3 regions of the Paenarthrobacter sp. NCHU4564 genome follow, and region 1 is predicted to be linked to each of the others. Evidence: riboswitches for the same ligand, from Rfam matches in the RefSeq annotation. Region 1 holds a riboswitch; each other region holds the start of a gene.
The links. A riboswitch is a leader RNA that binds a small molecule or an ion and turns the genes downstream of it on or off. The one in region 1 is predicted to bind S-adenosylmethionine.
Positions count from the first base shown of each region.

Region 2: linked by a shared signal. The riboswitch ahead of ACSVIE_RS11330 (hypothetical protein) and the one ahead of ACSVIE_RS08400 (aminotransferase class V-fold PLP-dependent enzyme) in region 1 are both predicted to bind S-adenosylmethionine.
Region 3: linked by a shared signal. The riboswitch ahead of metX (homoserine O-acetyltransferase MetX) and the one ahead of ACSVIE_RS08400 (aminotransferase class V-fold PLP-dependent enzyme) in region 1 are both predicted to bind S-adenosylmethionine.

Region 1 is NZ_JBQLIS010000006.1:97,618-100,884, forward strand. Features, by position in the region: gene ACSVIE_RS08400 (aminotransferase class V-fold PLP-dependent enzyme) at 1-1,282, opposite strand, end outside; SAM riboswitch class IV at 1,313-1,426, opposite strand; gene hisN (histidinol-phosphatase) at 1,610-2,422, opposite strand; gene rsgA (ribosome small subunit-dependent GTPase A) at 2,477-3,267, opposite strand, start outside.
Region 2 is NZ_JBQLIS010000009.1:71,203-74,469, reverse strand. Features, by position in the region: gene ACSVIE_RS11340 (VIT1/CCC1 transporter family protein) at 1-493, opposite strand, end outside; gene ACSVIE_RS11335 (hypothetical protein) at 760-951, shown strand; gene ACSVIE_RS11330 (hypothetical protein) at 948-1,244, opposite strand; SAM riboswitch class IV at 1,260-1,379, opposite strand; gene ACSVIE_RS11325 (SRPBCC family protein) at 1,340-1,912, shown strand; gene ACSVIE_RS11320 (sodium:solute symporter) at 2,043-3,267, opposite strand, start outside.
Region 3 is NZ_JBQLIS010000005.1:11,996-15,262, forward strand. Features, by position in the region: gene ACSVIE_RS06960 (winged helix DNA-binding domain-containing protein) at 1-778, shown strand, start outside; gene metX (homoserine O-acetyltransferase MetX) at 812-1,933, opposite strand; SAM riboswitch class IV at 1,948-2,063, opposite strand; gene ACSVIE_RS06970 (bifunctional o-acetylhomoserine/o-acetylserine sulfhydrylase) at 2,218-3,267, opposite strand, start outside.

The DNA.
Region 1 (3,267 bases):
CCCAGCCCAGGCCGGTGCGCTTGAGTTCTTCGATGCCGCGCAGCAGGCGCCCGGCGTCCTCCAGCCTGGAACCTACGCCGAAGCTGGCGCGCAGCGAACCCGAGGGCAAGCCCAGGCGCTTGAGCAGCGGGTGGGCGCAGAAGCGGCCGTCGCGGAGGCCCACACCGTGCTCTGCAGCGAGGTAGGCGGCCACCAGTCCGGCGTCGAATCCTTCCACCGAGAAGTTGACCACACCGATGGTATCGGTCGAATCGCTGAAGATCCGGTGGACGCTCACGCCGTCAATGGCCTGCAGGCCTTCCACCAGGTAGGCCCGGATGGCGGCCTCGTGGTTGTGCCATGCCTGCGGATCGAGTCCGGAAAGTACCTGGGCAGCGCGGGCGAGGGTTGCTGCACCAAGCACGTTGGGGGAGCCGCCTTCGTGGCGGGCAGGGCCGGTTGCCCAGCTGACGGAGTCCAGGCGTGCCTCGCGCACCGCTCCGCCGCCGGCAAGGTGCGGGGTTCCGGCGTCGAGCCAGTCCGGGCGTCCCACCACCACACCCGCGCCGAAAGGTGCATAGAGCTTGTGGCCGGAAAACACAACATAGTCGACGTCGGCCGCGGCGATGTTGATGGGGCGGTGGGGTGCCAACTGTGCGGCGTCAACAACGATCCGGGCACCGTATTCGTGGGCCAGGGCAGCGAGTTCCTTGATCGGCAGGATTTCGCCGGTCACGTTGGAGGCGCCGGTAACAGCCAGCAGGGAGACGCCACCCTGGCTGAGTTCTCCGCGGATTTTCGCGATGGTGCCGGCAAGGGTGGTATCAGCCACCACGCTGCGGTGGGGAACTCCTTGCCACGGAAGCAGGTTGGCATGGTGTTCGATGTCCAGGTACAGGACTTCACCGGTGTGCTTGCCATCGATCTGTGGCAGGCAGCCTGCCAGCAGGTTCAGCGAGTCGGTGGTGTTACGGGTGAAGATCACGGAATCGTCAGGACGGCCGCCTACGAACCCGCGAACGATGTTGCGCGAGTTTTCGTACACCGAGGTGCTGATCTGCGAGGCATAACCGGCGCCCCGGTGCACGCTGGCGTAGTAGGGGAGGACCTCGTTCAAGTAGGCTGACACGATGGTCAGGGCCGGTGCCGATGCTCCGTAGTCAAGGTTGGCGTATCGGACGTGACCGCCCTGGATCAGTGGTGCCTGCAGCTCGGCGCCGGTGACGGCGGCCAGTGGCCTGCCGGCGGCAAGCTCCTGCCCGGGGGACGGCTGGATCGTGAAACTGAACGTAGCTGTGCTCATGTGACCTCACTCAAGAGGGACCCCGCCGGGGATCCGCGCTTGCCGTATCCGTTCCGGACCGGCCTGGTCGTCACCCGGGGCACCCCACCGCGAATGGAGGGTTGCCGGCCAGCAAACCGGGGTTTTGCGCTGGCACTCGTGACCTGTAAATGAGGTTAGGGCACGCCCGCCGCCCGTTTCAAAGCCGCCCGGATTGTTAAGCGCTTTATTACGCCGGTTGAAATTTGGCCGATTTGCCGAACAAACAGACGGCGGATGCCCCCGAAAGGTGGCATCCGCCGTCGAAAATTTTGCTTGGCTGCCAGGTGGCAACCGTGGCATTAGCTGCTAGAGGAGGTCGTCAACCTCGGGGTTCAAGCGCTTGAGGACTTCGGAATGGAGGATCGAATTGGTCGCCAGGGCGTTGCCACCGAAGGGGCCATCCTCACCTTCAAGGGAGGTGAACCGGCCACCGGCCTCGGTGACGATGGGGACCAGGGCCGCCATGTCGTAAAGGTTGAGCTCCGGTTCGCAGGCGATGTCCACCGCGCCCTCGGCAACAAGGCAGTATGACCAGAAGTCCCCGTACGCGCGGGTGCGCCACACGTCTTCCGTCAAGCCCAGGAACTCCTCCAGGTTTCCGCGGTCCTTCCAACCCGACAGGCTCGAGAAGGACAGGGAGGCATCGGCCAGGTGCGAGACGTTGGAAACCTTGAGCCGTGTGGCCGACGCCAGGGAACGGCCGGTGTAGGCTCCCATCCCTTTTGCAGCCCACCAACGTTTGCCCAGGGCGGGAGCGCTGACGACCCCCACCACTGGCTCCCCCTCGTCAACCAAGGCAATCAGTGTGGCCCAGACGGGAACTCCGCGGACAAAGTTCTTAGTGCCGTCGATCGGATCGATGATCCAGCGCCGCGAGCCGTGACCCGTGCTGCCGAATTCCTCACCCAGCACAGCATCCCGCGGCCGGGAACGGGACAACTGGCCGCGGATTGCTTCTTCGGCGGCCTTGTCGGCATCTGTGACCGGAGTGAGGTCTGGCTTGGTTTCGACCTGCAGGTCCAGGGCCTTGAAGCGGTCCATGGTCTGGGCATCCACGGAATCCGCCAGGACATGGGCAAGGCGAAGGTCGTCGTTGTAGCTGGAAACGGGTTGGGTCATGCCACCAAACTTATCGTGAAACGTTCCCCCGCAGCGGGACGTGAAGCCCGCTGGCTAGTTGACGGTTCCCAGTTCCTTGGCTTCCTTGGCCTCCAGCCTGGGGTCTGCGCCCAGGAGTCGTCGCAGTGATGCCAGCCGGGCCGGACCGGAGGGACCCGCGTGGCCCTCGTTGACCCACGCATCAAGGCCGCAGTTGACCGCCCCGGCGTCGTGCTTGCAACCGCGGTCGCAGGCGTCGGTGCCGGGCTCCAGGTCCGGGAACGAGTGCAGGATGCGGTCCGGATCCACCAGGGCCAGGCCGAAGGACCGGATGCCGGGAGTATCAATAATCCAGCTGCCGGACGGGGCATCGGCGAGCTTGAGCGCCAGGGCCGAGGACGAGGTGTGGCGCCCGCGGCCCGTGACGGCGTTGACGCCGCCTGTGGCGCGTTCGGCACCGGTCAAGGCGTTGACCATGGTGGATTTGCCTACGCCGGAGTGACCCAGCATGACCGTGACTTTGCCGTCCAAATGGCTGCGCAGACTTGCCACGGCTTCGCTGTCCAGGCGGGCTGACAAGCCGTCATCCGACCGGGCATCGATGCCGGATGCGGCTGCGTCCGCCGTACGGCTGATGATCACGGGGAAGTCCAGGCTCACGTAATTGGCCAGCAGCTCAGACGGATCCTTGACGTCAGCCTTGGTGACGAGCAGCAGTGGTTCAATACCTGCGTCGTATGCGGCCACCAGGGCCCGGTCAATGAAACCGGTCCGGGGTTCGGGATTGGCCGCGGCCACTACAACCACCAGCTGGTCGGCGTTCGCCACCACCACCCGTTCAATGGGGTCGGTGTCATCGGCGCTGC
Region 2 (3,267 bases), on a different contig from region 1:
TGTTCCGCCCCCGGGTTGCCAGGCCGCGGACAACTTCCTCGTGGATCTGCTCGTCGGCCACCATGGCGGGCGTGGCGGCCGGCTCGGCACCGTACGGCGACCTGCCTTCGGCCCGCTGCGCGAGCGCAAGGACAAAGACCGATCCGAAGTTGCGGGCGAGGAAGCCCAGGAAGCGGCTCCGGCCGGATGCTGCCTTGGGCATTCCGGCGTGTTCGCCGAGGAGTTTGAGCCAGTGGGCCTCGTGGCGGCCCTCGGCTTCGGCCAGGGCCAGCAGGATCTGGCGTTCTTCGCCCTCACGCCGCTGCGCGAGTTCCCGGTACACCGCGGCTTCGGCCCGTTCGTCGGCCAGGTACTGGCGCCAGCGCTTGATGTCGGAGGCGGACGGCGGTGGCGGCGTTTCCGCTGCCGGAGCTGATTCCGCTGCCGGGGCCGTTTCAGGGGCGGGACCCGGAGCGGGGCTCAACGGATCATGGGATTCATGGTGCTTCTGCACGTTATCTCCTGTGCTGGGTGGGGTGGTTTCGGCCCCATTGCACCGCCCACTGTACCGCTTATTTCCGCGGTTTTTTGGCCGGTATTCCTCAACCGGAATGTTCGGCGGACCTTAATTCGGAGCCCCGCTCCACCTGCGTTCCGACGTGCCGGTCGGGTGTCTTGACCGTTCGCCGGGGCCGGTGCTCAGATGGAAGGACAGGGGCGGGGGACTCCCCGCATTCGGCCGAAGGGCTGCTTGCCGGCCCACCACACGGAGGTTGGAGCATGAACAGCACCGAACCGCACGCAAGCCACCCCGAACGGGCAACCATCGAGTCGGATCCTGCCTACGATTACGGCGAGGACCAGGAAGTGGACGAACCGTGGGTTGAGGAAGTGGACGCTCCCGACGACGACGAGCGGGTGGTCCCGATCGACGACGCGGACGACTTCCGCGAGGACGACGACGAACTCTAGTCCTGCATGTCGCTCAGCAGGAAGTGCCGCTCGCGCCCCCGAGGTTGTCCGACGGCGGCAACGGTCACCGTCAGCGTCCGCATCGCGCTGCACCATCGCGTGGGACGGACCGCTTGGCCCAGGGCGCGTTCCATCCTGTGAGCGTCCGCGCAGAGGAACCGCTGCAAGCGGCCGTCCAGGAACAGCGTCACGGTTCCCCTGACAACGTCCACGCCGGGAACCACCGGCACGCCGGGACGTTGGGGGAGGGCAGGGGTGTTTGTTTCGCTCAGGGGGTGGGCTTGGAACGGCAAGGATGGATCTCCTGGGGAGTGCTCTTGCCCGCTCGGTTGTCTCTGGTCCGGAACGGGCCGCTTCCTCATCCGAACCACCCGTGAACATGGGGTTGGTGTGTGGCCAGTCGGAGCTTGGCGCCACCTCTCTTGAAGCTGGCACCACCCTACCGCATGGGCCTTCTTGTTCCGGTCCCGTCCGCAGGAACACACTGTTCAAGGAAGCATCAGCCAGCACCAGGAGGCCCAATGCCCTCGATAGAGAAAAGCGTGGATATTCCCCGGCCCCAGCAGGAGGTCTTCGACTTCCTGGCACGGTTCGAAAACTCTCCACCTATGATGCTTTTGTCATTTCGTCCGGGCCGCTCGGCGATGCTCCGCCAGGGCTGGGAACCCGGGGCCGGGGAACCACCAGGATCATGGGGCGGCAGTTTGACTGGATGGTTGAATATACGGAATTCGATCCACCCCGCCGCATGGTGTCCCGCTCGATCGAAGGTGAGCGGGATTTGACGGCGACGTTCACCCTGGAATCCGTTGATGGCGGGACCCGCGTTACCGAGCAACTGCGGCTCAATACACCCATGGAGGGCCTGATGGGCAAACTGCCTGGGCCGCTGGTGGAATGGTTCCTGGGTCTGTCCCTCCGCCGCAACCTCAAGAACCTCGCCAAGGTGCTGGCTGCCTGACACTGCCCACTCACAGCACCCGGGCAACGAGAGGTTTGCCGGATTCGGTCCCCTGGCCCGGGAAAACAACAAGGCGGCGCTCCCCGCAAAGGGAAGCGCCGCCGTCGGACGTTGCTTGCAGAAGCTGCAGCTACTTGGCCGGTGAGCTCAGCTCATCCTCGGCCACGCGGGTACCGGCAACACGGTCCGTCCAGGCCTTCATGACCGCCGGGTCGGTGGGCTTGCTGAACAGTGAAACAGCCACGTAGACGATCGCAGAGGCGAGCAGGCCGTAGTAGATGGGCTCGTTCGCGTAAATGCCGTCCATGGGAGCCTTGGCGTTGATCTCAAGGATGATCATGGTGCCCAGGGTGACCACGGAGCCCACGGCCATGGACGCAGCGGCGGCAATTCCCGTGCCACGCTTCCACACCAGGCCACCGATGATCGCGACCAGGAGGCCGCCCACCAGGATGTCGTACGCAATGGTCAGTGCCGCCACGACGTCCTTGGTGGAGATGGCGATGATGATGGCCAGGATGCCGAGTCCCAGGACCCAGTAGCGGTTGGCCTTGACGTCGTGCTCAGGGTTGTCGGAGTCGTCGGTGTTGACGGTCTTGCCGAACCAGCCGGCCACGAACGGGAGAACGTCGGCGCGGGCCACGGTTGCGGCTGCGATGAGTGCGCCGGAGGCGGTGGACATCATGGCTGCGACGGCTGCGGCGAGGACCAGGCCGCCGATGCCGATCGGGAGCAGGTTGGTGGCGACTTCGGCGTAGACGTCGTCCTTGGCTTCGATCTCGATACCGGACAAGGCAACGCTTGCAGCCATGCCGATCAGGGCGCCGGCCAGGCCGTAGAGGATGCAGTACACGCCTGCGGTTGCGCCGCCCCAGCGGGCTACCTTGGGCGTTTTGGCCGTGAAGACGCGCTGCCAGATGTCCTGGCCGATCAGGAGCCCGAGCGTGTAGACCACAAAGTACGTGATGATCGTCTGGAGGCCGATTCCGCCGATGTCGAAGAAGCTTTCATCAACGCGTGCACGGATGCCGTCCAGGCCGCCGGCAGCGTTCATGGCGAACGGAAGCATCAGGAAGAAGATGCCCACCGTCTTGATGACGAACTGGACCTGGTCGGCCAGGGTGATGGACCACATGCCGCCGATGGTGGAGTACACCAGCACGATCGCACCGCCGATGGCGATGGCCAGCCAGCGCTCCCATCCGAACAGCACCACGAAGATGGTGGCGTAGGCGCCGGTGGACGTGGCGCACAGCATCAGGGTGTAGGCCAGCATGACAATGCCGGAGGTCTGCGTCGCCCTGCTGCCGTAGCGAAGGGTCAGCATCTGGGAGACGGTGTAGATCTTGAGCTTC
Region 3 (3,267 bases), on a different contig from region 1:
GACGCGCGAAGAGCTGGGACAGGTGCTGGAGCGCGCCGGGCTGCCGGGAAAGGACCTGGGCTTCATTTACCACCTGATGCACGCAGAAACCAGCGGAATCCTGGTCAGCGGCGCGCCGGTGCGTTCAACCGGCGGCGCCCTCAAGCAGACCTATGCACTCTTCGAAGAGCGGGTTCCCAACGCCTCCGGTCTTCAGGAAAGGCCGGGCTTCCGGGGTGACGAGCGCGACCACGCACTGGCACGGCTGGTTCTACGCTACTTCGGCAGCCGGGGCCCTGCGACCGTGAAGGACTGTTCTGTGTGGTCCGGACTGACCATGCAGGACATCCGCCGCGGCCTGGATGCTGCCCGTTCCCTGTCCGCGGAACTCACCACGGTGGACGTGGACGGCGTGGAATGCCATGTGGCTGCTGAGGAAGTGGAGTCCCTGGCCCGGTCCGGGCAGCCGGCCCGTCCCGGGCAGGCACTCCCCCGGACGCGGCAGGCGGAGCCCAGGATCGACCTTGTCCAGTGCTATGACGAATACATCATGGGCTACTCCCAAACCCGGCACTACCTGGGCGGAACAGCACCTTTTTTTCCGGAGGACAAGGGTCCCATGCATGCGGTGTTGCTGGACGGCCGGCTGGCCGGTTGGTGGCGACACAGGCTGTCGGGCGGAGTATGCGGGCTGGAAGTGCGCATGAACCGTGAACCCGGGCCGGAGGAACAAGCAGCGCTGGACGCCCAGGCCCAACGCTACGGTCAGTTCCTGCGCATGCAGACGTCGCTGGTGTAACGGCCACCCGTAGTTCCAACGGCCACCGCACCGCTACGCGAAGAACGCCTCGCGGAGCTGGGTGGAAAGCTGGCCGATTTCCGTGAGGAAGCCGTCGTGCCCGATCGGCGCTTCAATGACATGAACAGGGACCTGCCCGGGCAGGTGCGCGGCCAGTTGCCGGGACTGCTCCGGAAAGTAGAGCCTGTCCGTGTCCACTGCCGCGACAAAGAACTCGGCGGTGGCCCGTCCGAGGGCTTCCTGGAGGCTGCCGCGACCACGGGAAACATCGTGGGACATCAGCGCTTCAGTGATGGCGATGTAGCTGTTGGCGTCAAAGCGGCGGACCAGCTTGGTGCCTTGGTGGTCCAGGTAGCTCTCCACCTGGTAGCGGCCGCGTTCGCCCAACACAGCGGCGGCCAGGGGCGTCTCCTGGTGCTGGGCTTCCCTGCCGAAGCGGACATCAAGTTCCAGCGCTGACCGGTAGGTGATGTGCGCGATGCGCCTCGCCAGTGCAAGGCCCGCCTCCGGAGCCGGTCCGTCGTAGTAGTCGCCGTTGTTGAAGTGGGGGTCCTGGCGGATGGCCAAGGTCTGCGACTGGGCAAAGGCGATTTGCTCGGCGGTGCTGTAGGCACCGACTGAGATGACTGCGCATCGTTTGACGCGGTCAGGAAAAGTCACGGCCCATTCAAGGGCCCGGGCACCACCCATGGAGCCGCCAAGCACCGCATGCCACTGGCGGATCCCCAGCGTGTCGGCAAGACGGGCTTCGGCTTCGGTGCTGTCCCGCAGGGTGACCAAGGGGAAGCGGGACCCCCAAGGACGTCCGTCCGGGGCCGTCGAGGACGGTCCGGTGCTTCCATAGCATCCGCCCACAATGTTGATGGAGACCACGAAGAACCGGTCGGTGTCGATCGTGGCGCCGGGACCCACCAACTGTTCCCACCAACCGTCCTCGTCGGTGGCACCCTTGGCTACGTGCGTGCTTCCCGTCAGCGCATGCTGGATCAGGACAGCGTTCGATGCATCGGCATTCAGCCGTCCCCACGTCTCGTAGGCCAGGACGACATCAGGAAGGAAGCCGCCCGCTTCAAGTTCCAGGGAACCGATGCCCGCGTATTTGACGATGCCGTCTTCTTCGCCCGATTTTGGGAGTGCTGCAGCAGTAATGGTCATTCCTTTGACACCTATCGTCGCGCTTGCCCATCGCCATTTCTGCGACAGGCCAGGTCCTCACCCGGGGCACCCCACCGCGGAGGAGGGTTGCCGGCCAGCAAGCCGGGGCTATGCGCTGGCACTCATGACCTAATACGTAGAGTCTAGGAAGAACATGGCGGTTCTGGCGAAGAATGTGACAGCAGTGTGACGGTTTTTCACTGCTTGGTTCGCCAAAGACCCCGCCCGGGCCCCGTCCGGCGAACATTCGACCGGCCGGGGCCCACGCCAGGGTCCTGCAGAGCCTACGCGCCCTTGGCGGCGCGGAAGCCGGCTTCGAGGTCGGCGATGATGTCGTCGACGTGCTCGATGCCCACAGCCAGGCGGACGAGACCCGGGTTCACGCCTGCTGCCACCTGCTGTTCCACGGTCAGTTGGCTGTGGGTAGTCGACGCCGGGTGGATGACCAGGGACCGGACATCGCCGATGTTCGCAACGTGAGAGTGCAGTTCCAGGGCATCCACAAAGCGCTTGCCTGCCTCGACTCCGCCCTTGATGGTGAAGGCCACCACGGCACCGGTACCGCGTGGACCGTACTTCCGGCCGCGTTCGAACCAGGTGCTGGACGGCAGCCCGGCGTAGGCGACGGATTCGACGTCGTCGTGCGCTTCCAGCCATTGCGCCACTGCCGTGGCGTTGGCGACGTGCCGTTCCACCCGGAGGCTCAGGGTTTCCAGGCCCTGCGCAATCAGGAAAGCATTGAACGGAGACACTGCGGAGCCGAGATCGCGGAGCAGCTGGACCCGCGCTTTGAGGATGTAGGAAAGGTTGGCGCCCAGTGCTCCATCCTTCCCGAGGTCACGGGCATAGACGAGGCCGTTGTAGCTGGGATCCGGCGTGTTGAAGTTGGGGAAGCGGTCCGGGTCCTTGCCGAAGTCGAAGTTGCCCGAGTCCACGATCACGCCGGCGATCGCCGCACCGTGACCACCCAGGTACTTGGTGGCTGAGTGCACCACGATGTCCGCACCCCACTCGATGGGACGGATCAGGTAGGGAGTGGACAGCGTGTTGTCCACGATCAGCGGCACGCCGGCATCGTGTGCCACCTGCGCTATCCCCTCGATGTCCAGGACATCCTGGCGCGGGTTGGACACCACCTCGCCAAAGAAGAGCTTGGTGTTGGGCTGGACGGCATTGCGCCACTGATCCAGGTTGTCCGGATCCTCAACGAAGGTCACGGCAATCCCGAACTTCTTCAGCGTGTGCGCCAGGAGGTTATACGTGCCCCCGTACAGGCTGGGGCTGGCCACCACATGGTCGCCGGCTTCGGCGATGTTCAGGATGGCGAACGTTTC